Regions from separate parts of the Thermicanus aegyptius DSM 12793 genome, predicted to be linked through region 2. Evidence: riboswitches for the same ligand, from Rfam matches in the RefSeq annotation. Region 2 holds a riboswitch; the other holds the start of a gene.
What was found. Region 2 has a riboswitch for thiamine pyrophosphate ahead of thiM (hydroxyethylthiazole kinase). Riboswitches for the same ligand answer to the same signal wherever they lie in the genome.

Region 1: linked by a shared signal. The riboswitch ahead of THEAE_RS0102810 (MTH1187 family thiamine-binding protein) and the one ahead of thiM (hydroxyethylthiazole kinase) in region 2 are both predicted to bind thiamine pyrophosphate.

Annotation. Positions count from the first base shown of each region.
Region 1 covers NZ_KI783301.1:530,709-546,449, forward strand. Annotated here, with positions in the region: gene THEAE_RS0102765 (sensor histidine kinase) at 1-776, shown strand, start outside; gene THEAE_RS0102770 (response regulator transcription factor) at 773-1,486, shown strand; gene THEAE_RS0102775 (hypothetical protein) at 1,483-2,709, shown strand; gene THEAE_RS0102780 (ABC transporter substrate-binding protein) at 2,818-4,419, shown strand; gene THEAE_RS0102785 (ABC transporter permease) at 4,657-5,601, shown strand; gene THEAE_RS0102790 (ABC transporter permease) at 5,618-6,520, shown strand; gene THEAE_RS0102795 (DUF1028 domain-containing protein) at 6,544-7,401, shown strand; gene THEAE_RS0102800 (ABC transporter ATP-binding protein) at 7,407-8,375, shown strand; gene THEAE_RS0102805 (ABC transporter ATP-binding protein) at 8,389-9,369, shown strand; TPP riboswitch at 9,496-9,606, shown strand; gene THEAE_RS0102810 (MTH1187 family thiamine-binding protein) at 9,841-10,128, shown strand; gene THEAE_RS0102815 (ABC transporter permease) at 10,103-10,867, shown strand; gene THEAE_RS0102820 (ABC transporter substrate-binding protein) at 10,977-11,963, shown strand; gene THEAE_RS0102825 (ABC transporter ATP-binding protein) at 11,969-12,730, shown strand; gene THEAE_RS0102835 (ABC transporter substrate-binding protein) at 13,724-15,355, shown strand; gene THEAE_RS0102840 (ABC transporter permease) at 15,387-15,741, shown strand, end outside.
Region 2 covers NZ_KI783301.1:1,638,788-1,654,528, forward strand. Annotated here, with positions in the region: gene THEAE_RS20495 (urease accessory protein UreE) at 1-268, shown strand, start outside; gene THEAE_RS21985 (urease accessory protein UreF) at 304-963, shown strand; gene ureG (urease accessory protein UreG) at 1,112-1,726, shown strand; gene THEAE_RS21990 (urease accessory protein UreD) at 1,723-2,517, shown strand; gene THEAE_RS0108815 (winged helix-turn-helix transcriptional regulator) at 2,580-2,891, opposite strand; TPP riboswitch at 3,138-3,241, shown strand; gene thiM (hydroxyethylthiazole kinase) at 3,331-4,140, shown strand; partial or broken gene thiD (bifunctional hydroxymethylpyrimidine kinase/phosphomethylpyrimidine kinase) at 4,118-4,918, shown strand; gene thiE (thiamine phosphate synthase) at 5,077-5,751, shown strand; gene mtaB (tRNA (N(6)-L-threonylcarbamoyladenosine(37)-C(2))-methylthiotransferase MtaB) at 5,850-7,181, shown strand; gene THEAE_RS0108840 (YugN-like family protein) at 7,361-7,771, shown strand; gene THEAE_RS0108845 (NUDIX hydrolase) at 7,929-8,384, shown strand; gene deoC (deoxyribose-phosphate aldolase) at 8,541-9,218, shown strand; gene THEAE_RS20515 (Na/Pi cotransporter family protein) at 9,261-10,202, opposite strand; gene THEAE_RS0108860 (class I SAM-dependent rRNA methyltransferase) at 10,270-11,463, shown strand; gene THEAE_RS0108865 (DsrE/DsrF/DrsH-like family protein) at 11,696-12,127, shown strand; gene THEAE_RS0108870 (sulfurtransferase TusA family protein) at 12,242-12,475, shown strand; gene THEAE_RS0108875 (NAD(P)/FAD-dependent oxidoreductase) at 12,502-13,641, shown strand; gene THEAE_RS0108880 (helical membrane plugin domain-containing protein) at 13,654-14,211, shown strand; gene THEAE_RS0108885 (sulfurtransferase TusA family protein) at 14,360-14,611, shown strand; gene THEAE_RS0108890 (hypothetical protein) at 14,630-14,827, opposite strand; gene THEAE_RS0108895 (ThiF family adenylyltransferase) at 14,899-15,741, opposite strand, start outside.

The DNA.
Region 1 (15,741 bases), 1.1 Mb from region 2:
GTCCGGTGATTGGGATCCTCTTGATCATCTTTTATCATCTGTATGAACAAAAAGTTTATTTGCTCCAGATGGAAAACAGGAGGATCAACTTGGAGCGGGAGCTGCAAAGGATCGAATATATTCAGCTTTCGCAGCAAATCCAGCCCCATTTTCTGTTTAATGCGTTAAACTCTTTGTTAAGTTTGGCCCGCCTGAAAAGGCTGAACGATTTGATCACCTCATTTGAACATCTTGCTCTGTTTATCCGTTATAAATACCAACCCAAGAAACAGCTGGTTCCCCTTTTTCAGGAGATTGACCATATACGGCATTACATCGCTATTCAAAAAATGCGCTTTGGTGACCGCCTCGAAGTTCGTTGGGACGTTGAACCATCGTTAACGAAGGCGGGGATTCCTCCCTATTTGCTGCAAACGTTAGTGGAAAATGCCTTCAAGCATGGATTGGAGCAGGTGGAAGGTAAAGCAATTTTGTTGATCCGACTTTCCCTTTCCGCCGAAAACGATAATAAGATGGTCCATTTGATGGTCAAAGACAATGGACCGGGGTTTTCTCCGGTGGTTTTGGACAGTTTGAAGAAGAATCGAGAAGGAGACCCAAGCTCTGCCGGTGTTGGATTAAAAAATATTGAACGACGCTTGGATTTGCTGTTTCCTGGCAGGGGAAAGCTGATGATCTCATCGGACAAAAATAAGGAATCCGGAGGGATAATCACGGTTTCGTGGCCATTGGTATTGATTGAGGAAGATTTACTTGAGCGGGGTGAGAACCGATGAACGTCCTTTTGTTGGATGATGAACCTCTGGAGGTGGACCAGTTGGAATATCTCATCCATTCCCATTATCCCATGTGGCAAGTCATCAAAGCGACCAATGCATCAGAAGCCATGGAGAAATCGAAATGGATGGTAAAACAGGGAAACTCGCTTCATCTGGGATTGATCGATATTAAACTGCCCGGTAAAACGGGTCTGGAAGTAGCTGCCGAATTGAAGTCTTTATTTCATGAGATGGATATCATTATTATTTCCGCTTTTCAGGATTTTCACTATGCTCGGTCCTCGATTCAATTGGGAGTTCTGGACTATTTGGTAAAGCCCGTCCTGGAAGAAGAGCTCTTCAAAATCTTAAAGCGCTATGTGAATCAGCATCCGGAATTTGAGGCCAAATCCCACATGATTCAGAAAGTGCTGCAGATTGTCCACGATCATTATAAAGAAAAATTAAATCTTTCCGAGATCGCTTCGGAACTTCACATCAACACCTCTTATCTGAGCCGCCGGTTCCGGGAGGATATTGGGTTATCCTTTTCAGATTACTTGCTCAAGTATCGCATTGAGGTGGCCAAGACCCTCTTACACAAAAACCGGGACTGGAGTATGCAAAGAATCGCTGAAGAGGCGGGCTTTAACAGCCAAAATTATTTCAGCAGCGCCTTCAAAAAACTTACCGGATTATCTCCGAAGGAGTATCAGAATCAATTATGAATCGTGGAAAACCGGTCTCCGTCGTACATGTGATCTCTGTCTGGCTATATGGGAGTTTAATTCTCATTTCTGGGGAAACCACCCTGCGATTGGGAGCATTTGGAGGAGCAGTTTTGTCTGGCAGCTTCTGGTTATCTTATTTTCTTATGTTCTTATGGTTTTGGAAAAAAGGGGAATTTCCCATCGTCAATCCGCGCAAGCGAGATCGAATGGGGGAAAAGCTGCTTGCTCTGAGTTACCGCGTGGAGATCGTCACGTTCGAGCTTGTATTGGCGGGGATGCTTCTCCATCTGGTTTTAAACCTCTCGGTGTTTCAAGCGTACGTCCTTACACTTTTAGCGAGCCTTGCCCTCTTGCTGTTGGCATTCCGGATTCAGCCCGATTTTCGCTGGAACAATTTGGTTCGCTTGGTGCTTTCGTTGATCTTGGCTTTTTTTCTTCCCATCTACACCTATTTGCAAATAGGTCTAGAAACCGTATATCACAACCTTTTGCATTACCATCCGAAAGTTTTGCATTTGGAACAATCCGGCCTGCTTCCTTTTCTCATTGCCGGCACCTGCATCCTTTTCGCCAACATGGTTGCCTATTTCATGAATCAGCCGGCTAGGAGTGTCGATCCGCCCTCTTTTTTGCGAGATCTATGTCTAACCGCCGTCATCTGGTCGGCAGCTGTGATGGCTTTTTCCAGCATCGCTATCGTTGCGATCACGGAAAAGATCGAACCTTCTTTCCTGAATGAATTATCCATTTTATTGATGAAAGAGATATCTTCGTCACCGGTCTTTTTCATTTTTTCTGTCATGTTGCTATTGATTTCCTTTTCCTCTTTAAGTGCTCCCGCCTTTTTGGTGGGAGGATGGAGAGGCCACTCGAAGGAAGTGCAAAAATTAAATCTTTTTGAAGTTCTGCTCCCTTTCCTGGGAGGAGCGGCGGGGTTGATGACCATTTTTTATTTTCATTGGTCTCTTTTAGATTTTTTTATTCTGTTTGGGATTTTTCAGGGGCCGTTGGGGGTTTGGAACATGGGGAATCTGTTTCTTCTTGGGGAGAAAGGGGGGGGCATGTGGATTCCTGCTACTGGAGTTTTTGTGGCGATCTTGGCCCATATATTTGCCTCTGCCTCGAGGGATGAAATGGTCATTTGGTCCACAGGGACTGCCTTGGTCTTCTTGCTTGTTACCAGGGTGTTGGGCTCATTCAAACGAGTAATAAAAGTGTAAAAAATAGAAATAAAATTGAAATACAGGATGAGACCAATCTTTTATAATACCCCTTAAAGATATTCATCTTTAAAGTTTTTCTTCTTTTTTGAAAAAGGGGGTATACAGATGAGATGGTTTTTTCGTGTAATGATAACCGTTTTTGTACTAGGTGCAATCGTTGCAGGATGTTCTTTCAATTCGCCGCCACAATCAGCCGGTGAAAACGCTGCTCGGGAAAAGTCGATTGTGATCGGGTTACAGGCTGAGCCGACCTCTTTGGATGCCCATCAGATTTCGGATTACAATTCCAGCCGGGCAGCGATGGAAATGTATGACCAGCTGGTACAGTTTAAAGATGAGAGTACGGAGATTGAGCCCGATCTAGCGGAAAAGTGGGATGTGTCCAAGGACGGCTTGGAATACACGTTCTATTTGCGGAAAGATGTCAAGTTTCATGATGGAACTCCTTTTAATGCAGAAGCGGTAAAATTCAGCATTGACCGTCAAATTGATCCAAAACATCCCTACCATGATTCCGGCCAGTTCGCTTACGCCGAGTTTACGTTTGGCATGGTGGATCATGTGGAGGTGGTGGACGAGTATACCGTAAAAATCGTGCTGAAGGAGCCGTATGCTCCGTTTTTAAGCAATTTGGCCATGCACGCAGCCAGCATTGTCAGTCCGACAGCCGTCAAGCAATACGGAAAGGATTTCTCAAGACATCCGGTCGGAACCGGTCCATTCAAGTTTGTGAGCTGGAATCCCGGGGTAGAAGTGATTCTCGAAAAAAATCCGGAGTATTTTAAAGGGGCTCCCAAGATCGACAAGCTTATCTTCAAGCCCATTACGGAAGACCAAACCCGTTTGACCGAATTGGAAGCGGGGAATCTGGACTTGATTGTCAATGTCCCGCCCGATGACTTGGAAAGGTTGAAGGCAGACCCTAATCTACAGGTGATTGAGCAATCGGGGATGCACGTCTGGTGGACAGCCTTTAATACCCAAAAGAAACCTTTTAATGATGTACGGGTAAGGCAAGCGGTCAATTATGCCATCAACAAAGAAGCGATCGTAAACGAAATTTTGAAAGGGACGGGGGAACTTGCCAATTCTCCTTTGCCGCCAAGCATCTGGGGGCATAATCCCAATGTGAAAAACTACGAGTACAATCCGGAAAAAGCAAAACAGCTTTTGGCGGAAGCGGGTTACCCGAACGGGTTTGAAGTAACGTATGGGGTGCCTGAATCTGGATCGGGCATGCAACAGCCAACCACGATGGCCGCTGCCATCCAAGCGGATCTGGAAAAAGTAGGCATACGTGTTAAGATACAAACGTTCGAATGGGGATCTTACCTGGATAAGGTTTTTGTACCATACGATCAACAAAAGGATATGGACATGCATCAGATGTCCTGGATCGGAGATAACGGGGACCCGGATAATTTCCTCTATATCTTGTTTAGCAGCAAGCAATGGCCGACCGCCGGTTTTAATGATGCTTATTACAAGAATGAAGAAGTGGATAAATTGCTGGATGAGGCCCGGGTGACGAATGATAAGAAGAAACGAACCGAACTGTATGAAAAAGCCCAGGAATTGATCTTAAAAGATGCTCCATGGATTATCGTTGATCATGAAAAACAGATTGTGGTTGCCCAAAAGAACGTGAAAAACTTCAAGCTGCATCCAACGGGAGTTTTCCGATTTGCCAATGTCGATGTTGATTAACAGCGGGAGGAGGGGGGATTTCCCTCGTTAACCATCTATGAGTGCCGGGCATGGGTGTGATCTCTAGGATGGATGTCCCAAACGGTGCTGGCGAGCGCCTACCTTATACAGAGCGTAAGGGTGTCCGTACGGAACAGCCCCGGGAGACGTACCGTCTAGTTCGGGGACCGCATGCTAGATGATGAGGACGGGGGAATGGCCCCCTCCTATTCGAATGAAAACGGGGAGGAGTCATCGTTGGGGATCTATGTTGTGAAACGTCTACTCGCATTGATACCCGTTCTGCTCGGCGTAACGATTTTAACCTTCTCCATCATGCATCTTTCTCCGGGGGACCCTGCCAAGATCATTTTGGGTTCCAAGGCGACGGAAGAGTCTATCCGTCAGCTCCGGGCAGAACTTGGACTGGATCTCCCCATATACCAGCAATATTTGCGCTGGTTGGGAAACATCTTGAGAGGAGATTGGGGGCGTTCGATTCAGATGAAGATGGAGGTGCTTCCTTTAATCTTGAATAGGTTTGGAGCCACTTTGATTCTCACTTTGGCAAGCGCCGGTTTGGCAACGGTTTTTGGAGTGCTGTCGGGAATCATAGCTGCCCAAAAGAAGTATACCTGGATTGATCGATTGCTCATGTTGATTGTTCTTGTGGGCTTTGGTATGCCGGTGTTCTGGTTGGGAATTTTGTTGCAAATCACCTTTGGCTTAAAATTGAATATATTGCCAATTTCGGGTATGTATTCTCCCGGCCAAAACGGTTTTTTGGATCTCTTCAAACATCTGATTCTTCCTTCCATCAGCTTGGCTGTCGGTTCGGGGGCAATCATCGCCCGCATGACCCGTTCAAGCATGCTCGAAGTCTTTGGGCAAGACTATATTCGCACCGCACGGGCTAAAGGATTACGGGAGAAAAAAGTCATATACAAGCACGCATTGAAGAATGCATTTATTCCGATTATGACCGTGATCGGGATGCAGATTGGCTTTTTGTTGGCAGGTGCGGTGTTGGTGGAGATGGTTTTTTCTTGGCCCGGTATCGGCACCTTGATGGTGAACGGAATTTTGGCCCGGGATTTTCCCTTGGTTCAGGGAATTATTCTCTTTGTTGCAACTTCCTACGTCCTGATCAACTTAGTTGTGGACATTTTGTATGCATATTTGGATCCTAGAATTTCTTATTAAGTAGGGGTTGAAAAAGATGGAAATGCCTGAAGTGGAGAAAAAAGGGATGGCAGCCGCGGATGGGAAGAAGAAGCACCCCGGGCCATGGGCTTTGGCTTGGAAGAAGTTAAAAAAGGACAAAGCAGCGGTTTTTGGAGGCATCATTTTATTGGTGATCATCGCACTCTCCCTTCTTGCCCCGATTTTACCTTTACAAGATCCGGAAGCGACCAATCTGGGCAAGCGTTTGTTGCCTCCGGGGACGGAGGGGCATCTCCTGGGCACGGACCAGCTGGGTCGGGACCTGTTCAGTCGCTTAATTTGGGGAGGTCGCGTTTCCGTTACCGTGGGTTTTTTCGCCGTGTTCATCGCAATGGCGATCGGAACGTTATTGGGTTTGGTGGCAGGATATTTCCAGAAGTTTTTCGACAGCTTGATCATGCGGACGATGGATATTTTGATGGCCTTCCCATACGTTCTGTTGGCGATCGCCATCATCGCAGCTTTAGGACCGGGGCTAATGAATACCATGATTGCGGTAAGCATGGTTGGGATACCATACTATGCGCGCATCGTGAGGGGTAGCACCCTCTCTTTCCGGGAAATGGAGTTTGTCCTAGCGGAACGTGCAATGGGCGCAGGCCATGGACACATTATCCTCTATCATATTCTTCCAAACTGTTTGCCTCCATTAATCGTAGCTGCCAGCCTGGATGTGGGATGGATGATTCTGGCCGCTTCCGGGATGAGTTTTCTGGGGTTGGGTGCTCAGCCGCCCATGGCAGAGTGGGGTGTTATGTTGAGTGAAGGCCGGAAATTTATCCGGGTTGCCCCGCATGTCAGCGTATTGCCGGGAATGGCCATCTTCTTGGTGGTTTTGGCACTTAATCTCGTAGGAGATGGACTTCGCGACGCTTTGGATCCCAAAGCGAAAGCATAAAAGCAAAGGGAAGGATGATCCACATGACTTTTTCCATTGTCGGTTTTGATCCGAAAACAGGAGAATTGGGCGTTGCCGTCGCTTCCAAATTCCTTGCGGTCGGTTCTTTGGTGCCCTGGGCTAAGGCGGGCGTCGGAGCGGTGGCAACCCAATCGTGGGCTAATGTAGATTATGGATACAAAGGCTTGGAACTCCTCGCAAAAGGAAAATCGGCCCAAGAGGTATTAAATCAGCTTGTTGCGGAAGATGAGCACAAGGAAGTTCGACAGGTGGGGATGGTCGATGCCATGGGTAATGCGGCAACCTATACCGGGGAAATGTGTTATCCGTGGGCGGGTGGAATTACAGGACCTAATTTTTCTTGCCAGGGGAATATCCTGGTGAGTGAAGAAACGGTGAAAGCTATGGCCAATACGTTTCAGCATGCCGAAGGGACGTTGGCCGAACGCTTGCTGAAAGCTTTGTTGGCGGGAGAGAAAGCAGGAGGGGACAGCCGGGGGAAACAGTCGGCTAGCCTGTTGGTGGTGAAGAAAGGAGGAGGTTATGGCGGAAATCACGACCGCTACATCGACCTGCGTGTGGATGACCATGCCGAACCTGTAAGTGAATTGCTCCGGATCTATGGATTGCATCAACTTTATTTTAACCGCACTCGTCCGGAAGACCTCTTACCAGTCGAAGGAGAGTTGAAAACGAGGCTGATGGAATATTTGCTGAAACTCGGTTACGTAAAATCGGTCGAAGTCAATGATCATGAACTGTACGAAGCCGTAAAATCATTCCATTTGATCGAGAATTTTGACGAGCGCGTTCAGGAACCGGGTTGGATCGACCGGAAAGTGGTTGAATTTATGGAACAGCTTGTGACGACAAAAGGGTGAAAAAAATGGCCAAGTTGTTGGAGGTCAAGAATCTCAAGGTCTCCTTTCGGCAAGAAGAAAAACAGGTGAATACCATCAATGGAGTCGGCTTTACTCTAAATCATGGCGAAACGTTGGGAATCGTAGGGGAGTCGGGATGCGGGAAGAGCGTCACCTCCTTATCCGTCATGGGGCTTCTTCCTAAAGAAAATTTCACAATCGAGGAAGGGGAAATCTGGTTCGACGGCAAGAACCTTCTTGAGATGACGGATGAGGAATATTGCAAGATTCGCGGGAAGGAGATCGCCATGATCTTTCAGGAGCCGATGACTTCGTTGAATCCGGTGTTCACGATTGGCAACCAGCTGATTGAAACCATCATGGAACACAGTTCTCTGAGCAAAAAGGATGCGTTTCGCAGGGGAGTCGAAATGTTGAAAAAAGTGGGCATCCCCCGGGCCGAGGAGATCATGTCGGAATATCCCCATCGGCTGTCAGGAGGCATGCGCCAGAGAGTCATGATTGCGATGGCGATGGTGTTAAATCCCAAACTGCTCATTGCGGATGAGCCGACAACCGCTCTTGATGTGACGATCCAGGCACAAATACTCGATCTGATGAGAAGCCTGAAAAATGAGTTGAATACTGCCATCATCATGATTACGCATGATCTGGGGGTGGTTGCGGAAATCTGTGACCGGGTGGCGGTGATGTATGCAGGAGAGATCGTCGAGGAAGGCGGAATCAGGGAGATTTTCAAAAACCCGAAGCACCCGTATACCCTCGGTCTCTTCCAGGCAATGCCGAGCATGCGAGAAGAACAGGAACGCCTCTATTCGATTCCAGGGTCGGTGCCGACACCCGATGAGATGCCGATTGGATGCCGTTTTGCCCCCAGATGTGAGCACGCCAAACCGGAATGCCATGTCCAATCTCCCAAAAGGGTACAGGTTGGACCGGATCACTCTACCTGTTGTTGGCTCTATTCTTCATAAGGAGAGAAAATGTATGGAAAGAAAACCGCCTTCGGACTATCTGCTCAATGTAAAAGGATTAAAGGTATATTTTCCCGTCCGCAAGGGGTTCATGCGCCGGATCGACGGCTATGTGAAAGCTGTGGATGACGTCAGCTTCGCTTTACATGAAGGGGAAACACTGGGATTGGTCGGGGAAAGCGGCTGCGGAAAATCGACGACGGGCCGTGCAATCCTTCAATTAATCCGTCCGACGGCCGGAGAGGTCATCTATCAAGGGAAAGATTTGACAAAGTTAAGCTTCAAGGGGATGCGCCCAATCCGCAGGGACATTCAGATGATCTTTCAAGATCCGTATTCTTCCCTGAACTCGAGGATGACTATTCGGAACATCCTATTGGAACCTATGAAAATTCACGGGATTTTTACCAGGAAAGAGCGGGAAGAGCGAGTGGAGTATTTGTTGGAAGTGGTGGGATTGAGCGGCGCGTATGCCAACCGCTACCCGCACGAGTTTAGCGGAGGTCAAAGACAGCGGATCGGAATTGCGCGGGCGTTGGCGTTAAACCCTAAACTGATCATTGCCGATGAGCCGGTTTCTGCGTTGGATGTGTCGGTGCAAGCGCAAGTGTTAAACTTGATGCAAGAGCTACAAGAAAAGTTCCGGCTTACGTATATTTTTATAGCTCATGACCTGAGCGTTGTGAAACATTTCAGCACCCGGGTGGGAGTCATGTATTTGGGTAGGCTGGTGGAATTGGCCGATAAAAAGCGTTTATATCAGTCCCCAAAACACCCGTACACCCAGGCGCTGCTATCGGCGGTTCCGGTTCCGGACCCAGATGCCAAGAGGGAAAGAATGATCCTTTCCGGGGAAGTTCCCAACCCAAAAAATCCGCCTGCCGGTTGTGCCTTTCAAACTCGGTGTGCCGCCTGCATGGAGATTTGCAAAATAGAGAGGCCGCCTCTTAAAGAGATCGGGCCCGGACATTTTGTTGCTTGCCATCTCTATTGAAATCTCTATTGAACTTTTTAAAAGAAAAGTCTTTTGAATAAGATGTCTTTCTTAGATGTTGTTCCTTGACGAGCTTCTCCTTGTTTACATCTCCCGCAAAAGGTGATAAAATTCGAGGTGAACGTTCCATCACAGCAGGGGAGCTGAGTCCGCTCGGCTGAGAGGGCACCAAATGGGGTGCCGACCCTTCAACCTGATCTGGGTAATGCCAGCGTAGGGAACATCGACGCCGCTCTTCATTCTCTTAGTGTTCTACAATTGAGCAGTCTATCCCTATTTCGGGTCTCCGACTCGCACAGATTCGGCGAGTTCGGGAAAGGCCGTAACGACTCTTTTCGGGGATGCGCATGACGGGGAACAGGAGAGAATATGTGTGCCATGTACTTACGAAGGCTATCCAGCAGGATAGCCTTTTTTGGTGTGATCAGGTTTTCATGGAAAGACTATGATGAGAAGAAAGGAGGTATCGGGGTGCCGATCGTCAATGTGGGGTTTCAAGTGATCCCAAAGACAAAAGAGGGAAACTCCTATGAGTTGGTGGACAAGGCCATTGAGGTGGTCTCCAAATCGGGGGTGAAGTATGAGGTAGATCCCATGGAGACTGTGATGGAGGGAGAATACGATAAACTGATGGAGATTGTGAAGGAAGCCCAGGAGGCGGTCATCGCAGCCGGAGCGCAAGAGACAATGACGTTTATCAAGGTGCATTACCGGCCTGAAGGGGTTACGATTGATGAAAAAGTGGCCAAGTATCGCTAAGGCAGGGGGAAGTCTCCTCCTCTTTCTCCTCCTCTGGGAGGGGAGTGTGCAGATGTTTCGCATTGAAAAATGGATCTTGCCCGCTCCTTCCGATGTGCTGGCAGCCCTTATTCAGTACTTTCCCCTCATCATGATGCACAGCGGGCAAACGGTGATCGAGACCCTGATCGGTCTTTCCGTCGCCACTCTTTTGGGGATCGGTCTGGCCACTTTGATGGATCGCTTTCTCCTCCTGCGGGATGCCGTCTATCCCCTGTTGGTGATCACCCAAACGATTCCCACCGTAGCTTTGGCCCCCTTATTCATGGTATGGTTTGGATTTGGGATGCTGCCAAAAATCTTGGTGGTGGTGATCGCCACCTTTTTTCCCATTGTGGTCAGCCTTTTCGAAGGGTACCGGCAAGTAGATGAAGAAAAGGTTCGTCTCCTCGCTTCTATGGGAGCTAACCGGGGCCAAATCTTTCGCTACCTGAAGATTCCCGCCTCTCTCCCCTCTTTTTTCGCAGGACTTCGGATCGCGGGGACCTATGGGGTGATGGCCGCCGTCGTCGGAGAGTGGTTAGGCGCCAATCGCGGCTTGGGGATTCTTCTGATCCGTTCCTCCAAGTCATTCTTAACGGACCAACTCTTTGCCACCATTCTGGTCATTATCCTGCTAAGCCTATTTCTCTATTGGATCATTGAATGGCTCGCCGCCCTTATCATGCCTTGGCGGCGCTTCTCGGAAGAACGTCATTAAATCTGCGATCAATATAAGGAGGGTTTTTGCTGTGGAGAGTAATCAGATCACATCACGTGCCGGTCGTTCTCTCATTCTTTTGATCCTAAGTCTTTTTCTCTTGGGAAGCTTGCTCACAGCCTGCGGGAGCGGAAATGCAGTTCAACCCAACGCTTCTCAAGGCGGAGCGACCCAAGGGGTAGATGCGAATCAACCTCCGGAAAAAGTGGTGGTTACATTAGACTGGTATCCCAATACGAATCATACGGGTCTCTATGTGGCGAAGGAGAAGGGATATTATAAAGAGGAGGGACTTGATGTGGAGATTATCCAGCCGGGGGAAAACAGTGCCGACCAACTGGTCGCTTCCGGTAAGGCCGATTTTGGTGTCAGTTCGGCGGAAGGGATCACCCAGGCGAGAGCTACCGACCTTCCCCTCGTCTCCATCGCCGCCGTCATTCAGCATAACACCTCCGCCTTCGCCTCCCTTCCTGAAGCGGGCATTAAGAGCCCGAAAGATTTTGAGGGAAAGCGGTATGGCGGTTGGGGAAGCCCCACCGAAGAGGCGACGATTAAAGCGTTAATGGAAAAGTATGGCGCCGACAGCACGAAATGGACCAATATTACCTTGGGACAGACCGACTTCTTCTCCTCCATCGGCAAGCAGGCTGATTTTGAATGGATCTATTATGGTTGGGATGGCGTAGAAGCGGAGCGAAGGGGGATCAAGATCAATACGATCTTTTTAAGGGATCTAGACCCGGATCTGGATAATTACACGCCAATCCTCGTCACCAATGAAGACCATATCAAAAATAAGCCTGATCTGGTGAAGCGTTTCTTGGCGGCAACCGCCAAGGGGTATGAGTTCGCAATCTCCAATCCTGATGAAGCGGCCCAGTCTCTCCTCAAGAATGCACCGGAATTAAATCAGGATCTGGTGAAGAGATCCCAAGCGTATCTGGCGAAGGAATATCAAAGCGATGCGCCCCAATGGGGGATACAAAAGAAAGAGGTTTGGGAAAGGTACGCCAACTGGCTGATGGATAAGAATCTCCTTCCCAAGCGGATCGACGTGGATCAACTCTTTACCAATGATTTTCTTCCCAAGAAGTAAGGCCGATGGATATGTTGAAAATAGAAGGGATTAACAAAGAGTATCTGCAAAGGGATGAAAGCCGCCTTCCCGTCTTAGAGGGGATCACCATGGAGGTGAAGGAAGGAGAGATCGTCTCCTTGGTGGGCCCCTCCGGATGCGGGAAGAGCACGCTACTAGATATCATCGCCGGGCTTACCATCCCCGATCGGGGAAAGGTGTGGATCGGAGAGGAAGAGGTGACGGGGAAAAAGGGAAAGGTAAGCTATATGCCGCAAAATGATCTCCTCTTTCCCTGGCGCACCATCCTGGACAATGTGATCCTTCCACTTCAATTGGCGGGCCTCTCGACGAATAAGGCAAGGGAGGAGGGGAGGAGACTCCTCCCTCTTTTTGGCCTGGAAGGGTTTGCGGAAAGTTACCCTTCCATGCTGTCGGGAGGAATGAGGCAAAGGGCGGCGCTCCTGCGTACCTATTTGATCCAAAAGGATCCCATCCTCCTCGACGAACCTTTTGGGAGATTGGATGCCTTGACGCGTGCGGAGATGCAGAAGTGGCTCCTTACCATCTGGGAGAAGATGAGGCGGACGATCCTCCTCGTCACCCATGATGTGGAGGAGGCGATCTTCCTCTCGGACCGGATCTATCTTCTCTCACCCCGGCCAGGGCGGGTGCTCAAGGAAGTAATTGTTCCTTTACCTCGTCCGCGCACGGAGAGGATGAAGACGGAAGAGGATTTGATAGAGATCAAACGGATATTGCTCGAGGCATTGGAGAATAAAGGCTAACGTAGGCGTTGAGTTTATAGGATAAGGCCCCGTCCCTTTAGAGCAGATATTTTCTCTTCGTCTCTTGAATCTTTTCGATTAGATCATTTCCCTCTATTAATTTGCTTGCTTCTATTTCCACCTTCTGTAACGTACGGTACGGATTCCTTCTGTTCGTTTTCCGGTTTTTAACTGCACATCAGCAAGAGCTCGCAATGCTTTAGCGTAGAGATATTCTCGATTTTGGGCACGGAAAAAATGCTTCCTCGCTGTTATTAATGAGAGCACCTGTCAATATTAGGAATAAAAAACCAGTAGACGAGAGGTGCTCTTATTTGTTTTCAATCAGTATGAAACAAGGAACTGTCGAAGAACTTCTGCATATTGCGGAGCCTTGGTACATTGATCGGGTTGAATTTGACCCAGAGAAAAAGCAACTGAACGTATATGTTAAGGTTCTAAAAGGAGAACTTTTCCCATGTTCGAATTGCGGTGCTACAGATCAACCTGTCAAAGAGATTGCAGATAAGGACCGCCTTTGGCGTCATTTAAATTTTTTTTGAGTATCCTAGTTACATCCATTGTGAATTACCAAGAACAAACTGCGGAAATTGCAAAAAATTAATGCGGGTGAATGTTCCGTGGGCATTGGAAAAATCGAAGCACTACTTCACTTTACACTTTGATGCTTTAATTAGTTTCCGCTGAAAAAATTGAAGAAATTGAACAAAAAAAGGAATTCGCAGCCTTCATGTGGAAATTGTGATTGAGCAGATAACAATCCCGAGGGGCGAATTATTTGTCTAAGAAGTTCAACATCGCCCTTCGGAAATTCTTCCACGATGTGAAGAAAATATTGAAACTTCTGCAGTCGTGCTTGAATCGGTGTTCGAAGGATTGGCATTGTATGATTACAGCATCTTAAAAACAATAATTGCAAAAGTCGATCTAATATGTCATAATCGAATTTACTAAGATTTACATATTCACTAAATCTTCAAAGGGGGATGCAAGATGAGAAGGAAAGGAATGCTGCTCTTTTTCGCACTCGTGCTCCTATGGGTTTTAGCGGCTTGCGGGCAACAGACTGGATCGAAAGGGGAGCCGGGTCAAGGAGGAACGGCTGCTCCGACGGGAGGAACGCTCATTTTTGGCAGGGGCGCCGACTCTACCGCCCTGGATCCCATCAATGTGACCGACGGAGAATCCCTCATCGTTACGGACAATATTTTTAATACGCTGGTCGATTATAAGCCGGATAGCACCGAGGTGGTTCCTTCCTTGGCGAAGGAATGGAAGTCTTCCGAGGATGGCCTCACCTGGACCTTTAGCCTCCAGGAAGGAGTAAAGTTTCATGATGGGACCGACTTTGATGCGGAAGCGGTGGTTTACAACTTCAACCGTTGGATGGACCCTAATCATCCTCAGCATAAAGGAGACTTTGGTTATTATGCCTATATGTTCGGCGGATTTAAAGGGGATCCAGGGCATGTGATCAAAGAGGTGGTGGCCAAGGATAAATACACGGTTGAGTTCCATCTCAATTTCCCGCAAGCTCCTTTCCTGAACAATCTGGCCATGTCCCCGTTCGGGATTGCGTCACCGGCGGCGATCGAAAAGTATGGGGAGAAATTTGGGGATCATCCTGTAGGAACCGGGCCGTTTAAATTCGTGGAGTGGAAAAAAGGAGATAGCATCACCCTGGAGAAAAACCCCGATTATTGGAAAAAAGGACTTCCCAAGCTGGATAAGGTGGTCTTCCGCTCCATTCCCGACAACAGCAATCGCTTCACCGCCTTGAAAAATGGAGAAATCGATTTGATGGATGGTTTAAACCCGGAAGATGTGCCCTCGGTGAAGTCGAACGATAAGCTTCAGCTTTTCTTGCGTCCCAGTATGAATGTGGCGTATCTTGCTTTTAATACGAAGGTGAAACCTCTGGATGATAAACGGGTACGGCAAGCCTTAAACATGACGGTAAACAAGAAGGAGATCATCGACTCGTTTTTCGCCGGGCTGGCGGAGCCGGCCAAGAATCCCATGCCGCCATCGCTATGGGGGTATAATGACCAAGTGGAAGATTATCCTGTTGATCTGGAGAAGGCTAAATCCCTGTTAGCCGAAGCAGGTTACCCGAACGGCTTTGAGACCGACCTCTGGTACATGACCGAACCCCGCCCCTATATGCCCAATGGGCAGAAGGTGGCGGAGGTACTGCAGGCTGACTTCGCAAAGATTGGAGTAAAGGTAAATCTGGTTACGTATGATTGGTCCACCTATCTGGATAAGACGGGAAATGGGGAACATCCGATGGCTCTCATGGGGTGGACCGGGGATAACGGAGATCCCGACAACTTCCTCTATGTCCTGTTGGACAAAGATAATACCCGGACCCCCGATGCCGGGAATATCGCATTCTACGTCAACGATGCCCTTCACGATCTCCTGATCCGGGCACAACGCTCCACAAACCAAGAGGAGAGAATCCAGCTGTACATGGAGGCGCAAAAGATCATCCATGAGGATGCACCTTGGATTCCCCTCGTTCATACGACCCCTCCCATCGCGGGGATCAAAGAAATAAAAGGATATATTCCCCATCCGACCGGCACGGAAAGCTTTGAGAATGTAAGCATCGAAAAATAGGGAAAACAGCCAGTTCGTTGATTCGGAGATGATGCTTTTGTTTCGGTATATCTTGCGGAGGCTCGTTCTCCTCGTTCCCGTTCTCATCGGCATGTCGATCATCGTCTTCGGCATTATTCACTTCATCCCGGGGGACCCTGCCAGGGCCATCTTGGGGGAGAGGGCGAGCGAGACGGCTTTGGAGAAATTACGGGAGGATTTGGGACTGAATGAGCCTCTTTTTCTCCAATATGTTCATTTTATGGGCAATATCTTGCAGGGGAATCTGGGAGAGAGCATGCGCACGAAAGCGCCAATCGCCCAGGAGATCCTCCCCTATTTGGCGGCGACTTTCGAACTAACCCTGGCCGCCATGGCGTTTGCCGTTTTTTTCGGCATACATCTGG
Region 2 (15,741 bases):
TTCGAAAGTGATCGTCATCGAACCCAGGGATCAGATGGAAATGATCCGTTTAGCCTATGAGGTGGGAAACCGGCATCTCCCCCTGGAAATCCGGATGCCGTTTTTGATCATCCTCCATGATGAACCGTCGGTAGAACTTTTACGACGACTGAACATTCCCTTTACCATCGAGGAACAACCTTTTCGCCCCATCCCCCAAAAAGCCCATTCCCACCGGAAAGAAAACCGGCAAACCCAGGAGCGGCATCTTCCTCCGTTTCCCCGGTAAAAGATGGAAGCGGAAGAACGGAGGAGTCGATAGGAATGTCCTGTTCCCTTCTGCATTTCCTGCAATTGAACGATAGCCAATGGCCGATTGGGGGATTTTCCCATTCGTTTGGATTAGAAACTTATATTCAGGAAGGATATGTTTACGATGCGGAGAGCCTAAAAAAATGGGTTTTATCTTATCTCTTCCATTCCGTGGCTCCGATTGATGGGATTCCTGTAAAATGGGCATGGGAAGCATCAAAAGCCCAAGATGCAGATTCACTCTTGGCTGTGAATGAGCGATTGACGGCCATAAAGCTCCCCCGGGAAGGGAGAGAAGCTTCTTTAAAGTTGGGGAATCGTTTTGCCGTTCTGGCTGCCAAGACATTTGAAATGACTTACCCCTGGGGAGAGATGCCGGTTCATCCGGCCCCCCTCTATGGTTGGACAGCCTACCGTCTTGGTATGGAGAAGGAGGAGACCCTCCTAGGGTTTTTCTATAATCAGAGCGTCGTCATGGTGAATAATGGGGTACGGGCGATTCCGCTGGGCCCATTGGATGGACAAAGAATCCTTCACGTGCTAAAAACCGATCTGATCCAACTTGTCCGGCGGGTGATGGAGGGAGAGATCTCCTTCGGTAATTCTTCCCCACTCTATGAGATCATGGCCATGAAGCATGAGCAGCTATATAGCCGCCTTTTTATGTCATGATTTCTTATCTACAGCGGAAGGGAGAACTTGGGAGGATTTCTATCCTTAGGAGGAACAAATTCTGAGGAACAAATTATGAGGAACCAATTCGAATCATGATTTTTGGTTCATCGGATGACAATCGTTGAATAGGAAGGAGTGAAAAAGATTGGGAGCGGTTCGCATCGGCGTGGCAGGTCCCGTCGGTTCCGGTAAAACGGCATTGATTGAGAAATTAACCCGCCACATGGCGAATGAGTATAGTCTTGGGGTGGTAACCAATGACATCTATACAAAAGAAGATGCCCTTTTTTTAGTAAGAAACGGGATCTTACCGGAGGAGAGGATTATTGGGGTGGAAACGGGAGGATGTCCCCATACGGCGATTCGGGAAGATGTTTCCATGAACCAAGAGGCGGTTGAGACGCTTCTCTCCCGTTTTCCGGACATCGAAATTCTTTTTATCGAAAGCGGTGGAGATAATCTGGCCGCCACCTTTAGTCCTGAGTTGGTCGATGCTTTTATCTATGTGATCGATGTGTCGGAAGGGGATAAGATTCCTCGTAAAGGAGGGCCAGGAATCACCCGTTCTGATCTATTGGTCATTAACAAAATCGACCTTGCTCCCTATGTGGGAGCCGATTTGTCGGTGATGAAAAGGGACACGGAACGAATGCGGGGGGATCGACCTTATATCATGACCAATCTGATGAAAGAAGTGGGCCTTCAAGAGATTATCGGTTGGATTAAGCGCCATGTTTTGCTGGAGGATTTGAGGTCATGATAAGCGCTATGACGGGTTCCTCCATGAAGGGTAGGATCGAAGCTACGGTCGAGTTGGTGGATGGAATTTCAACGGTAACGGAGGCGTATTGGCAAGCTCCCCTGAAGTTATCCCGCCCTTTCAACAGGAATGGAGCCGTTCACCTGATCGGGATGGATGCGTGTGCCGGGATGCTGGATGGGGATGAGCAAATCTTTCAGTTTACGGTGGGTGAGGGAGCCCGCCTTCTTTTTACCACCCAATCGGCCACGAAAATCCATCCCTCCTTGGGAAAAGGGGTTAGGCAATACGTGAAGATTTTTGTAAGTCGTGGAGGTGCATTTCAATTTTTTCCGGAAGGGAATATCCCGTTTCATGGTTCGATTTTTAATGGGCAAGCACACATAGAATTGGAGGAAGGTGCGAAACTGGCTTATCTTGAACTATGGTCTGCGGGAAGAATAGGAAGCGGGGAAGCTTTTCAGTTTCAATCATGGAAGCAAAATGTGGAGATCTACCAAGGGGGAAAGTTCATTCTTTGGGAAAAGAGCGATTGGAATCCAGGGAGAGAGTCCTTTACCGATCTTTTTCACTTTGGCTCTTATACCCAACTTGGCACCCTTTATCTGATCAGAGAGGGATTGGGGCAAAAGGAGGCGGACTCTATCGCCCCGTCCCTCTCTCGTCCCCCCGAGAGGATCGGAGGGGTTACACTTCTTCCTTACGGTGCCGGGTTGGGTGTAAAGGTCCTGGGAGTAAGACGAATGGAACTTCGCAGCCTCTTACTGGAAATCGGGGAGACCTACTTCTGAGTTTTTCGGGAGCAACCGATTGAGTTTTTCGGGAGCAACCGATGAAGAGTTGGGACACTTGGCTAATTCATCCAATGGTCCGCCCAGGCTTGGATCGCTTCAATGATCGGTTCTAAATCTCTTCCTTTTGTCGTGAGTACATATTCGATGCGCACAGGGGTTTCTGGATAGACGCGTCGTTCCAGAATACCGGATAACTCCAGTTCCTTCATGCGATCGGAGAGCATCTTATCGCTCATCTGGGGGATTTGTTCCTTGATCTCTTTGAATCGTTTCGGCCCGTGAAGAAGAACACGGATAATAAGTCCTGTCCACTTTTTTCCTAGGATCTCTATGGCCGCTTCGTATTTCGGACACATATGCGAGTAATCCATGGCATTCACTCCTCCGCTCATTGTCTATTGTATCACAAAGATGGACGATTCTTTTTATTTTTGTTTGCTGTAAACACTGCTTTTATCTGTCAAACGATGGCTGCACATCGGGGTGATCAACCTCAGCCTGTCCATGATGTGACCCCAGATCCACAAAGGCGACACCCAGCATTTATAAGCGGGGATCGTTCACTCTTGTTTTTAAGGTGGATGAAGAGTATACTGGTAATTAAGTTCATAGCGCGATTGCACTACTAGGGGTGCCGTTTTGCGGCTGAGAGAAGGAGACCCTTCAACCCTTTGGACCTGATCCGGGTAATACCGGCGTAGGAAAGTAGGAAGCGTTCCTGCCGTAGACAGGGAATGGAGGAGTAAACAGGTCCAATTCATGGATCTGTTTTTTTATTTGAAAAGAAAAAGAGGGGAGAGCTGCGCAATGATTGAGTTAAAGGAAGTAGGAGAATTGCTGGAAAAAATCAGAAAGGAGAGGCCTCTCATCCACAATTTGACCAATACGGTGGTGACCAATTTTACGGCCAATGGGCTCCTCGCATTGGGGGCTTCCCCTGTAATGGCGGATGCCGAGGAGGAAGCGGCCGATATGGCGAAGGTGGCCGACGGGGTGCTCCTCAATTTAGGGACCATTTATCCCAGGATCGTGAACGCTATGGTGGAAGCCGGCAAATCGGCCAACCGCCGTGGCATTCCCGTCGTCATGGACCCGGTGGGGTTGGGGGCCACCCCATACCGTCTACAAGTCTTCAAAGAGATCCTTCAACAGGTGAGAGTGGATATTCTCCGGGGGAATGCCGCTGAGATGGCCAATGCCGTCGGTGAGGTTCTGACCATTAAAGGGGTGGATGCGGAAGAGATCTCCAGGGAGGAGAAGGTTCGAATCGCGGAAAGAGTGGCCCGGGAATTGGGTACGGTTGCCGTTGTGACGGGGAGGGAAGATGTGGCATCGAATGGAAAAGAAACCTATGTGATTGATAATGGTCATCCTCTCCTCACACGGGTGACGGGGACCGGTTGCCTCCTAGGCTCCGTCATCGCAGCTTTTGCGGCGGTGGAAGAAGATCTGCTAAAAGCTGCGGTTTCGGCGTTGGTGGTCTATGGAGTGGCTGCGGAGAGAGCAATGGAAGAAATCGGGGAGGAAAGGCCGGGACGGTTCCAAATCGCTTTTCTCGACCGGCTCGCTCTCCTGTCGGGAATAGAGGTGCTTACGTATGGAAAAGTGGCCCGTTTATAAAGCTTTAACCATTGCCGGCTCCGACAGCGGCGGCGGGGCCGGTATTCAAGCGGATCTGAAAACGTTTCAGGAGCTGGAAGTCTTCGGCATGACCGCCGTAACAGCCGTCACCTCTCAAAATACGCTTGGGGTGAAAGGGGTATATCCGGTTGAGACCGCAGGGATTCTGGAGCAGATCGATGCGATTGCCACCGATATTGGCGTGGATGCCTTAAAGACGGGAATGCTGTTTAGCGCGGAGATCATCGAAGCCGTAAGCGAACGGATTGCTCACTATGGATGGAGGAAGCTGGTGGTGGATCCGGTCATGGTGGCAAAAGGAGGGACTCCTCTCCTGAAAGAGAGCGCCATAAAGGTTCTGAAGGAAAAGTTAATCCCTCTTGCTCTCCTGGTTACTCCCAATCTTCCCGAAGCAGAGGTATTGGTAGGGAAAAAGATTACAACGGAAGAAGAAAAGCGGGAAGCGGCGAAAGAGATTCTTAAGATGGGCGCGGGAAGTGTTGTGATCAAAGGGGGGCATGAGGGAGGAGAATGGGCGATTGATCTCTTCTATGATGGGGAAGAATTTCTTCAGTTGGGGAAACCGCGGATACCTACGGAAAATACCCATGGCACAGGGTGTACCTTTTCTGCGGCGATTACGGCGGAATTGGCAAAGGGAAAAGGTCTACGAGAAGCGATAGAAACGGGAAAGGAATTTGTCCATCAGGCAATTCTCCATTCCCTAAAGATCGGCGGGGGGCATGGCCCTACCAATCACTGGGCTTATCAACGTTTCATCATCCATAGAACAGATGAGTTACCAGTAGCAAGGAGTGATGTGCTCGAAGAATGTGGGCTTGGCCTGGATCGGATGACGCCACGGCAGAATCGTTGCTTTCATAAGCAGGATGGGAAGGAGATAACCGGACAAATGGAAGAGCGGAGGAGAATACGATGATCGAGACATTGGGGATGAAAGAGAGTTTGCTTCTTTATTTCATCATGGGAAGCCATAATACCCCCCATGATCCTCTCTGGGTGTTGCAGGAGGCGATCCAAGGAGGGATTACCTGTTTTCAGTTTCGGGAGAAAGGGGAGAAGGCTGCACGAGGAGCGGAAAAGGTGGAATGGGCAAGGGCGTTGCAGGAGATTTGTCGTGCCTATCGCATTCCCTTTCTGGTGGATGATGAGGTGGATCTGGCCCTTTTCCTCGATGCGGAGGGGGTCCATATCGGCCAGGAGGATGGAGAGATTGAAGAAGTAAGGAGAAAAATCGGGGACCATAAGATTCTGGGAGTTTCTATCCATACGGTGGAAGAGGCACATATCGCGCAAGAAAAGGGGGCCGATTACCTGGGCGTTGGTCCCATCTATCCCACCTCATCGAAGAAAGATGCGAAAGAGCCGGTGGGCCCCGCCTTTATACGGGAGTTGCGGGATCAGGGGATTCATCTTCCTATTGTAGGGATTGGCGGGATCACGAGGGAAAATGCGGCGAGGATTACGGAGGCGGGGGCGGATGGAATCGCTTTGATCTCTGCGATTTGTCAAGCCCAAAACCCAAGGGAGGAGGCCGCTCTGCTGCGGAAAGAAGCAAAGTTGGGCATCTATAGGCGGATGGAGAGGTAGAAGGACGAGAGCGGTTCAATCCATATTGTGACGTTGCTTTTTCTATTCCCCTTCCCTATAATGATTCTATTATGGTATGAATGGAAGGGGGAATGGAGATGCCGACCGTTGCTTTTCATACCCTGGGATGTAAAGTGAATTTCTATGAAACAGAAGCGATCTGGCAATTGTTTAAGAATAAAGGATATACCCAAGTAGATTTTGAAGAAGAAGCCGATGTGTATGTGATCAACACCTGTACGGTGACCAATACAGGGGATAAAAAGAGCCGGCAGATGATCCGCCGTGCGATTCGCAAAAATCCCAATGCGGTGGTGGCGGTGACCGGTTGTTATGCCCAGACTTCGCCGGCCAAAGTGCTGGAGATTCCAGGGGTGGATATCGTCATTGGGACTCAGGGACGAGATCGACTCCTTGATTATGTGGAGGAATATAAGAATTCCCGCATGCCGATCAATGCAGTGGCAAATATCATGAAACAGAAGGAATTTGAGGAGCTAAGTGTCCCCACTTTCTCTGAGAAGACCAGGGCGTTCTTAAAGATCCAGGAAGGTTGCAACAATTTTTGCACGTTTTGCATTATTCCATGGGCGAAGGGTCTTTCCCGAAGCCGTCAACCGGAAAGTGTCCTTCAACAGGCCCGCACTCTCGCGGCCAATGGATATCGGGAAATTGTGCTCACAGGGATTCATACCGGAGGGTATGGGGAAGATTTGGAGGATTATTCCCTTCCCCGATTGCTGATGGACTTAAAAGAGATTGAAGGATTGCACCGCATCAGGATTAGCTCCATTGAGGCGAGTCAAATCGGTGAAGAGATGATTGAAGTTTTCCGAAATAACCCGAAAATGTGCCGCCACCTTCATATCCCGTTGCAAGCGGGGGATGATACGATCCTTAAGAGCATGCATCGGAAATATACAACCGCCCAGTATAAAGAAAAGATCGAAAAGATTAAAGAAGCGCTCCCCCATGTGGCCATCACCACCGATGTGATCGTCGGTTTTCCTGGGGAGACGGAGGAGATGTTTCAAAATACGTATGATTACATTCGGGAGATTGGTTTTGCTGAGCTCCACGTCTTCCCTTATTCGAAGCGGACGGGGACACCTGCCGCCCGCTTTCCGAATCAGGTGCCGGAAGAGGTAAAGAAGGAGCGGGTAGATCGTCTACTGGAGTTAAATCGAGAATTAACTCTGCGTTATGCCAAGAAATTCGAAGGGGAGGTTCTCGAAGTGATTCCGGAAGAGTATTATGATGGTGATCCGAAAAGCGGCAAAGTGGTTGGTTATTCCGATAATTATTTGCGCATTGCCTTCATGGGATCTAGGGATTTGTTCGGGAAAGTGTGCCGTGTCCGCCTCGATGAAGCGATGTCCGAGATCTGTGAGGGAACCTTTGCCAGGGTATTGGAGCCGGCTTCGGTGTAGAAAGCAGGGAATCGTAGAAACAGCCCCGCCGTCTGAGAATGTATGATAAGATGAAAAGCCCTTATGTTGCAGAAAGGGCTTTTCTTTTTTCTGCACCACGATCCCATCAATCTTCCAGGATATAGATGAAGTCGAACGGTTGATTAGGAAATCCTAAGGAGAAAAGGAGGTTGTTACACATGATTGAAATTCCATCCCGTTTGGAAGGGAAAACTTTCTTGCTTGATACACTGGAGGAGAAATTGAAACCGCTGGGTTTCACGATTGGAGGAAATTGGGATTATGATCAGGGGTTATTTGATTATAAGCTAGCCGGTGAAGCGGGGGGGTATCTTTTTTTGCGCATTCCGTTTAAAGCGGTGAAAGAACAGCTTGATTCGTATGGAACCGTGGTCGAAACCGGCACCCCTTTTTTATTGTCGCATAAGTTTAAAGCCGGACCGGATGATCGTTCCGAGATAGGTGTCTTAAGCGCTGCAATAAATCAATTTTCCGAACCGCAAGATCCGGATGCAGCGGTTCCGGAGAAGTATATCCCCGTTGGGCGGAGACTTGTCCATGATTTAGAACTAATTCTCCTTGAAGACTAGGGTGCCACGATCGACATTGGAATGTTATTCTCCTTTTATGTGTGGAAGAGTTATTCTTGGCGCATTGAATACCATCTCCGTAGAAAAGATGTTGTGTGTGGTGGATAGGATAGAGTAAGATAAGTGGGGAATGTACGAAAGATGGGGAGGAAGGAAGATGGCTGAAGTGGCTGCAGGAGGGATCGTTTACCGCCGCCAAGGGGGAGGGACCGAAATTCTCATGATTGAAGATCGCTTTGGGCATTGGTCCTACCCAAAAGGTCACTCGGAGGGGAATGAAAAACCGGAGGACACGGCTTTGAGGGAGATTCAGGAGGAGACGGGGATCATAGGGAAAATCATCGCTCCTTTGTCCAGCATCTCTTACCGGTATGAAGCGGAAGGAAGAAGAGGGGAGAAGAGGGTTGATTATTTTCTCGTTGAGTATGTGAGCGGGAAGACGAGGCCCCAGTTCGAGGAGATAGGCAATGTACATTGGCTTTCTCCGGAAGCGGCGTGGAAGAAGCAGGTGGAACAGGGGTATGAGAATAACCGCATCCTCTTAGAACAAGCTTTTATCAAACTTGGACTTTCTCTACCTGAAGATCGTTCGAATCGGGAATGTTCCCCTTGAAAAGTTTACGATCGCACCCTTTTTCCGAAGGGGCGCCTCCTTTTTGATCGAAGAATTTCTCCGGCCGATACATAGCATCGTTATTTAAACCGAAGGCAATTGCGATAAAGCAAAATGACGCTCAATCTTTTCCCCAAGGGATGAAAGGAGATTATGATGGAAGCACAAGAGTTGTCCCGCTATATCGACCATACTTTACTTAAACCGGAAGCGGATCGGGATTCGATCGTGAAATTATGCCGGGAAGCCAAAGAATATGGATTTGCTTCCGTCTGCGTCAATCCGATGTGGGTTCCCCTTTGCAAAGACGAATTGGAAGGAAGCGATGTGAAGGTATGTACCGTTATCGGATTTCCTTTGGGCGCCAACACGACGGAAACAAAGGTTTATGAAACCTTAAAAGCCATAAAGGATGGCGCCTCCGAGGTGGACATGGTGATCCGGCTGGGAAGCGTGAAATCCGGAGACTGGAAATCGGTTGAAGAGGATATTCACGCCGTGGTGGAGGCGGCGAAACCAACCGCTCTGGTCAAGGTGATTTTAGAGACGGGCTATCTTACCCGAGAGGAAAAGGTGAAAGCTTGTCGGGTGTCTGAAAAGGCCGGGGCGGATTTTGTCAAAACCTCCACCGGGTTTGGAAAAGGAGGAGCAACCCTTGAGGATATCCGTCTGATGAGGGAAACAGTGGGAAAGCAGATGGGAGTAAAAGCTTCTGGAGGAATCCGGGATTATGATACGGCAATCCGGATGATCGAAGCGGGAGCAACTCGCATCGGAGCAAGCAGCGGGGTTCAAATCGTAACGGGAGGGCAGAAATTCGGTTCAGCGTACTAACCGATCGTAGAAATGATCCCATCCCCTTGATAGGATCTCTCATTAACAAGGAGATTTTTCCTTTCCTGTGATCCGTTCGATCAAGCGGGCGAAATGGGCGGAAAAGGGAAGGACAAATAAGGAAGTGACCAGATTAAACAGGGTTTGGGCATGGGCCAGTTGCCTCTCTGCATCAGGGGAAAGATGGGATATGAAAGTAGAGAAAGGATGAAGAAGGGGAAGGAAAAGGAGAGCTCCTCCCACATTTAAGAGGATGTGGGCATAGGCCACCTTTTTTCCCTCCGGAGATCCCCCAATACTGGAGAGATAGGTATCCAAACAGGTGCCGATATTGCTTCCCAAAAGAATGGCTACACCGGCCGGCAAAGAGATCATTTGATTTTTCATGAAAATCATGGTCGTCGCCAGCATTGCGGTACTGCTTTGAATCAGGGCCGTGGCGAGGAGACCGAGAGAGAAGGCAATCAAAGGATTCTCGTTGATCCGAAGAAAAAAAGGACGGGTAAAGGAATCTTCCAGTAACAGCCGAGCTCCCGAGCCCATCACCGAAAGACTCAACAGCATGAGAGTTACACCTCCCATCGCCAAACCGATCCTTTTCACCCTCCTTTCAGGCATAAGCCAAAAAAGAAAACTTATGAGAAACAAGGGAAGAAGAAAATCTTCCAATGAAAATGCGAGGATTTGGAGGGTTAAGGTGGTTCCCACATTGGCGCCTAAGATGAGGCCGATCGATTGGGAAAAGGTGAGGATCCCGGCATTCACAAATCCCACGATCAGGATCGTAACTGCACTGGAACTCTGTAAAAAGGCAGTGACGAGTGTTCCGGTGATGAATCCGTAGAGAGGAGTCCGGGCGAACCGGGCGATGATTTCCTGCCTTCTTCCTTGGGCCAATGCTTCTAATCCCGTTCGCATCAGGGCAAGACCGAAGAAAAAAAGGATAAGTCCCACCAAAATCGGAAGAAAAACTTGAATTTCCATTATGGATCACCCCTCCTGTCCCATTTTATGAATAAGGGGGAGGGTTGATGATCGTTCGGAGGATAAAATGGCTACAATTTATCTGAAAAGGCAACGGAAAAAACGGTTGGAACAGGGGCATCCATGGATTTACCAATCGGAAGTGGAACGAATAGAAGGCGAATTTCAACCAGGGGATTTGGTGGATGTGGCAAATCACCAAGGATTTTTTTTAGGCATCGGCATGGTCAACCCCCGTTCGCAAATTATCGTCCGTCTTCTTACGAACCGAAAAGAGGCGATCGATCACTCCTTCTTCCTGCGACGAGTGGAGGAGGCATGGAACTACCGGCAGCGTTTTCTTCCCGGCATCCGTTCCTTACGGGTGGTCTATGGAGAGGCAGATTTCCTCCCAGGGCTCATTGTCGATAAATATGAAGAGGTTCTCGTGGTGCAGATCCTCTCTTTAGGGATGGAGAGGCAAAAGGAAAAGATCCTGTCCGCTCTTCTTCACGTTTTTCATCCCAAGGCGATCTATCTACGGAACGATGTACCGGTAAGGGAACTGGAAGGGCTTCCTTTGGAGAAAGGCTTCTGGTATGGGGAATCTCCCACGCAAATTGAAATCGAAGAAAACGGCTTAAAGATTTTGGTTGATATTAAAGAGGGCCAAAAGACCGGCTATTTTTTTGACCAACGAGAAAACAGGGCAAGCATCGCTCCCCTGATGAATAGAGGGGGGGAGGGAGTGGAAGTGCTGGAATGCTTCACCCATACCGGTTCATTTACGTTAAATGCCTTACAACATGGTGCAAAACGGGTGACCGCCTTGGATATTTCTCCGCTCGCCATCGAGATGGCTAAGGAAAATGTGGCGAGGAATGGCTTTTTAGAACAGGTGGAGTTTGTCGTGGCCAATGCGTTTGATTTTTTACGGGAGAAGGTGAAGGAAGGGAAAAAGTGGGATGTGGTGATTTTAGATCCTCCCGCCTTTGCCAAGAACAGATCCCGGATCGAATCGGCCTTGCGCGGTTATAAAGAGATTAATCTTAATGCGTTGAAATTGATTCGGGATGGGGGTTTTTTGGTAACCTCAAGCTGCTCTTCTCCGGTTACGGCAACCATGTTTCAGGAAATGGTCCAGGATGCCGCTTTTGATACCCACAAAATCCTCCGCCTCGTCCGCTTCAGCGGAGCGGGAGTTGATCATCCCAAGATTGTCGGGGTGGATGAAGGAGACTACTTGAAATTCGCGATCTATGAGGTGCGCTCAAGGTCTTAGAAAAGTCGGACCCAAGAAGGTCCGGCTTTTCTTATGTTCTTTTTAGATCAGGGATTCCCGAAGAAAATCCATAAATTAGAAATCTATTAAATATAAAGGAAAAAACAAAAAAGATGTGAGCGACTCTTCACGATTTTGCCACGAAATTCACGAACTTGTAACCTATTTCACAATAGAAGAGGATTATAATAGTACCGTAACATGTAGGGGTATTGATAAGGGGAAGCGTAAGATGGAAAAATACCTTAAAAAGGAGGAAGGTTTAATGGAACAGCAAGCCCCGAAGCTCTCCATCATTCTTTTGTCCGAGGAGCTGGAAAAGGTTCATGCAGCTGCTCTCGTAGGCTCTGTAGCCGCCATGTCCGGGATGGAGGTCAATTTCTTCGTGACGATGAATGGACTGGTTCCTTTCCTGAAAGAGAGCGTCGCTTCGAAGAACTTTAAAACAGGGACGGTTGGGAAGGCGCTGGTGGAAAAAGCTCAACCATTCTATGAATTGATCGAGAATGGGAAAGAAATGGGCAATTTGAAGGTGTATGCTTGTGCTTTAGCCATGGACGTGAAAGGATGGAAAAAGGAAGACCTGATCGACCTCTTTGACGATGTGATCGGCGTAACCGCATTCTTTGGAATTTCCCAAGGGGGAATGATTATTACCATGTAGTTTTTGAGGGTTCTTAATGAGTTTCAGGTAAGAAGAAATGGGAAAAGAAGGTTCAACTTAAAAACAGGCAAGAATAAATGGAGATCGATGTTTTTTCTAAAGGAGGAATGGATGATGAGCGAGGTAACGAAAAAAGTGGATGCCCGGGGTTCCTTTTGTCCCGGTCCTCTCATGGAGTTAATTAAAGCGGTGAAAGGCTCCCAGGTTGGGGATGTGATCGAGGTCCTCTCCAGCGATGCCGGTTCTGCAAAAGATATTCCCGAGTGGGTGAAGAAGATGGGGCATGAAATGGTTTATTCGGAAAAAGAGGGAGATTATTGGAAGATCGCCGTTAGAAAGATGAAATAGGGGATCCTGTTAGGGAGGGAAGCTCAATGGCAAAACGCATCGCAATTCTTGGCGGAGGGACGGCAGGGACAACCTTGGCTAACCGCTTAGCCAGGCAGTTGTCTCATGAAATCCGAAAAGGAGAAGCGGAGGTCCTCCTCATCTCCAATACGGATCGACATATTTACCAACCGGGTTATCTCTTCGTCGCTTTTAACGAAAAGCCTTTGGATCATTTTATACGGCCTCAAAAGAGCTTGGTTCATCGTCTCGTCACCATGGTTTATGATGATGTGGAAAAGATCGATGTGGAGAAAAAAGAGCTGCTCTCCAAGAGAAATCGGTATGCCTATGATTATCTCGTGATTGCTACCGGTTCCTATCCTGATTTTGATGCCGTTCCAGGTATGAAGGAAATCACTTATAATTTTTACACTCCGGAGGGAGCAGAAAAACTTCGGGATCGTCTGGCTACTTTTGAAGGGGGAAAAATCATGATTGTCATTGATGTTCCCCATAAATGTCCGGCGGCTCCCCTGGAGGTAACCCTTATGTTGGATGATTATTTCCGCAGACGGAACATGCGGGATAAAGTGGAATTGCTCTACACCTATCCCATTGGTCGGATCCATTCCTTGCAACCGGTCGCGGATTGGGCTTTACCGGAGTTTGAAAAGCGGAATATACAGTACGAAACGTATTTTAATATGGAAAGCATTGATCCTGAGAAGAAAACGGTAAACACCATGGATGGAGCGGAGCATCCCTTTGATCTGCTCATCTCCATTCCGGCGCATAAAGGGGCTCCTGTCGTCTTAAATTCCGGACTTGGCGACGAATCAGGCTTTATCCCCACAGATCGGTACACTTTGAAGATGGTAGGGCATGATGATGTGTATGTGATCGGAGATGCGACCAATCTGCCCATTAGTAAAGCTGGATCTACCGCCCACTATGAAAGCGAGACATTAACCCATAACCTCATAAGCCGCATCCGGGGACTTCCGGAAACGAAGCTTTATGACGGAAGAGTGGCATGTTTCTTGGAGAATAGCTTGGGGGATGCCAGCTTCATCATCTTTGATTATAACCATCCTCCGAAACCTGCCGATACTTCCGAACTAATCCATTGGTTTAAGGCGATGTACAACGAGCTCTACTGGTTAACAGCCCGTGGATTAATGTAGGGAGGGAGTAAGATGCCAACGGATATGGAGAAAAGCCGCCTCGAACAGGTGACGGGTTTGATGGATGTGGCAGTCAGTTCCCTCACTCCCAATATGGTAACCGATCTGACCGAAAAAGCCGTGAGGGCTGTTGAGATGCTGGATGACCTGTTGCAGCCGGAAGTGTTGGCCCTCATTCAAAAGTTGCCGGAGGTAAGTGCCAGTTTAGAACGAACATTAACATATGTCCAAAAAATGGAGAAAAGCGGTACTCTCGCTACCTTGGCAGAATTGGCCGATTTTGTCGCGATCGCCAAGTCCTCAATGACGGGACCCATGATTTCCGACACCATGGAACGGGCGATTGCCGGGCTTGAATTGGTTGATGATATGGTTCAAAAGGGAGTTCTGGATTTGGCAGGGGGAATGGTTGAAGCTCTGGATCAGGCTCAACAAGATGTTGGAAAACTTGAAAAGCCCATGGGTATGTTTCAAATCGCCGGGATGATGAAAGATCCTGATGTTCGGCAAGGATTGACCTTTCTCATGTTGTTCCTTAAGAGGTGGGGAGCTTCATGGAGGGAAAATTAATATGATTCAAATTTCTACCCCTCTAACACAAGAGGGGTTTTTTATCGTAAAAAAACAGACATAAAATTCACAAAAAAGATATGGCAGGAGTAATGAAATTTTTTTAAAATAAAAAGAAAAGGAGGTTTCCCAAGAAGGGGGGATTCCGATGTGTACCATCATTCGGCTGATTGATGCCAGGGGAAGCGAATCGCCCATCCCACTGATGGAACTCATTCGAAGCCTAAAAAGTTCGGAGGAGGGAGATGTGGTTCATATTCTGGCAAATGACCAAAGTTCGGTTCGGGATATCCCGATTTGGACGCAAAAGATGGGCCATCAACTCCTTTATACCCATAAAGAGAAGAATTATTGGAAGATCGCTATCCGAAAAAAGGTAAAAAAAACATCTAACCCATAGGTTAGATGTTTTTACCATCTAAAACCAGGTTTCAAAGACATCTTTGGTGGGCCTTCTCCCAAAATCCTCTAACAGTTCCTCCCATTCTTCATAGGTCATTTCGTCTTTAATCTTAGCTCGTTGGCAATAATCTTGAAAGATCATGAGGAAAAGGTAGGAGCCGCCGCCTTTTTCCAACTTTAACTTTACAAAATCCTTAAAAGTCATCTTCTCCATGGGTTATCACCTCTCCGTGATTATTCTACCAAATTTTTTATCACACTACAAAGCGGTTGGGTTTAAACTCATCAGTTCCCCACATATTTTGCGTACAGCGTTTTGGCTGCCGTGACATCGTTCGTTCCATGAACCATTACGCGTCCATCCTGAAAGAAAATGAGGCGGTATGGTTCAATGTCAAAACGAACGAGATACTCCGTTTTTTGCACCTTACCTAAAGGAGTGAGGCGAGTCGCGATCTCGGCGAGGTTCACTTCCCTTTTTCCTCTGGGGAGAATCTGCACCGTATCCCGTCCACAGAGGGAGGTATATTGTTCACTCCCCAAATGAAAATCTAAGAAATCAAAACGACGATGAACACAGGTAGGGCAATCGGGATTCCTTCCGCGACGGACGTCGATCTGCAGGTGTTCGTTCTTCCATAGCTCGAATTGTTCCAGATGGGGATTGAGGTGGTGATCTTCCCCAAGTAAAATCTTTAGACCTTCCGCCGCTTGATACGAGGCGACAACATGGATGATCGGTCCGATGACCCCCACGGTATCGCAGGTTTCCCCTCGCCCTTCCGGTGGAGTGGGGAAGAGGCAGCGATAACAGGGAGTGGCTTCAGGCCGGATCACCGTGAACATGCCCCGTGCTCGGACCGCAGCCCCATAGACCCACGGAATTCTATATTTTACCGCTACATCGTTGATCAGATAACGGACTTGAAAATTATCGCTGCCGTCCAAGATCAGATGGACATCGGACAGTAATTCGTCGGCGTTCTCCGGGTTTAGATCGACCATATGGGGCTCGATCCGAATGCTGGAATTGATCTTCCTGAGCTTCTTCGCCGCAGCAATCGCCTTGGGAAGGAATTGTGCCGCATCCTCTTCATCATAGAGCATCTGCCGCTGAAGATTGCTCTC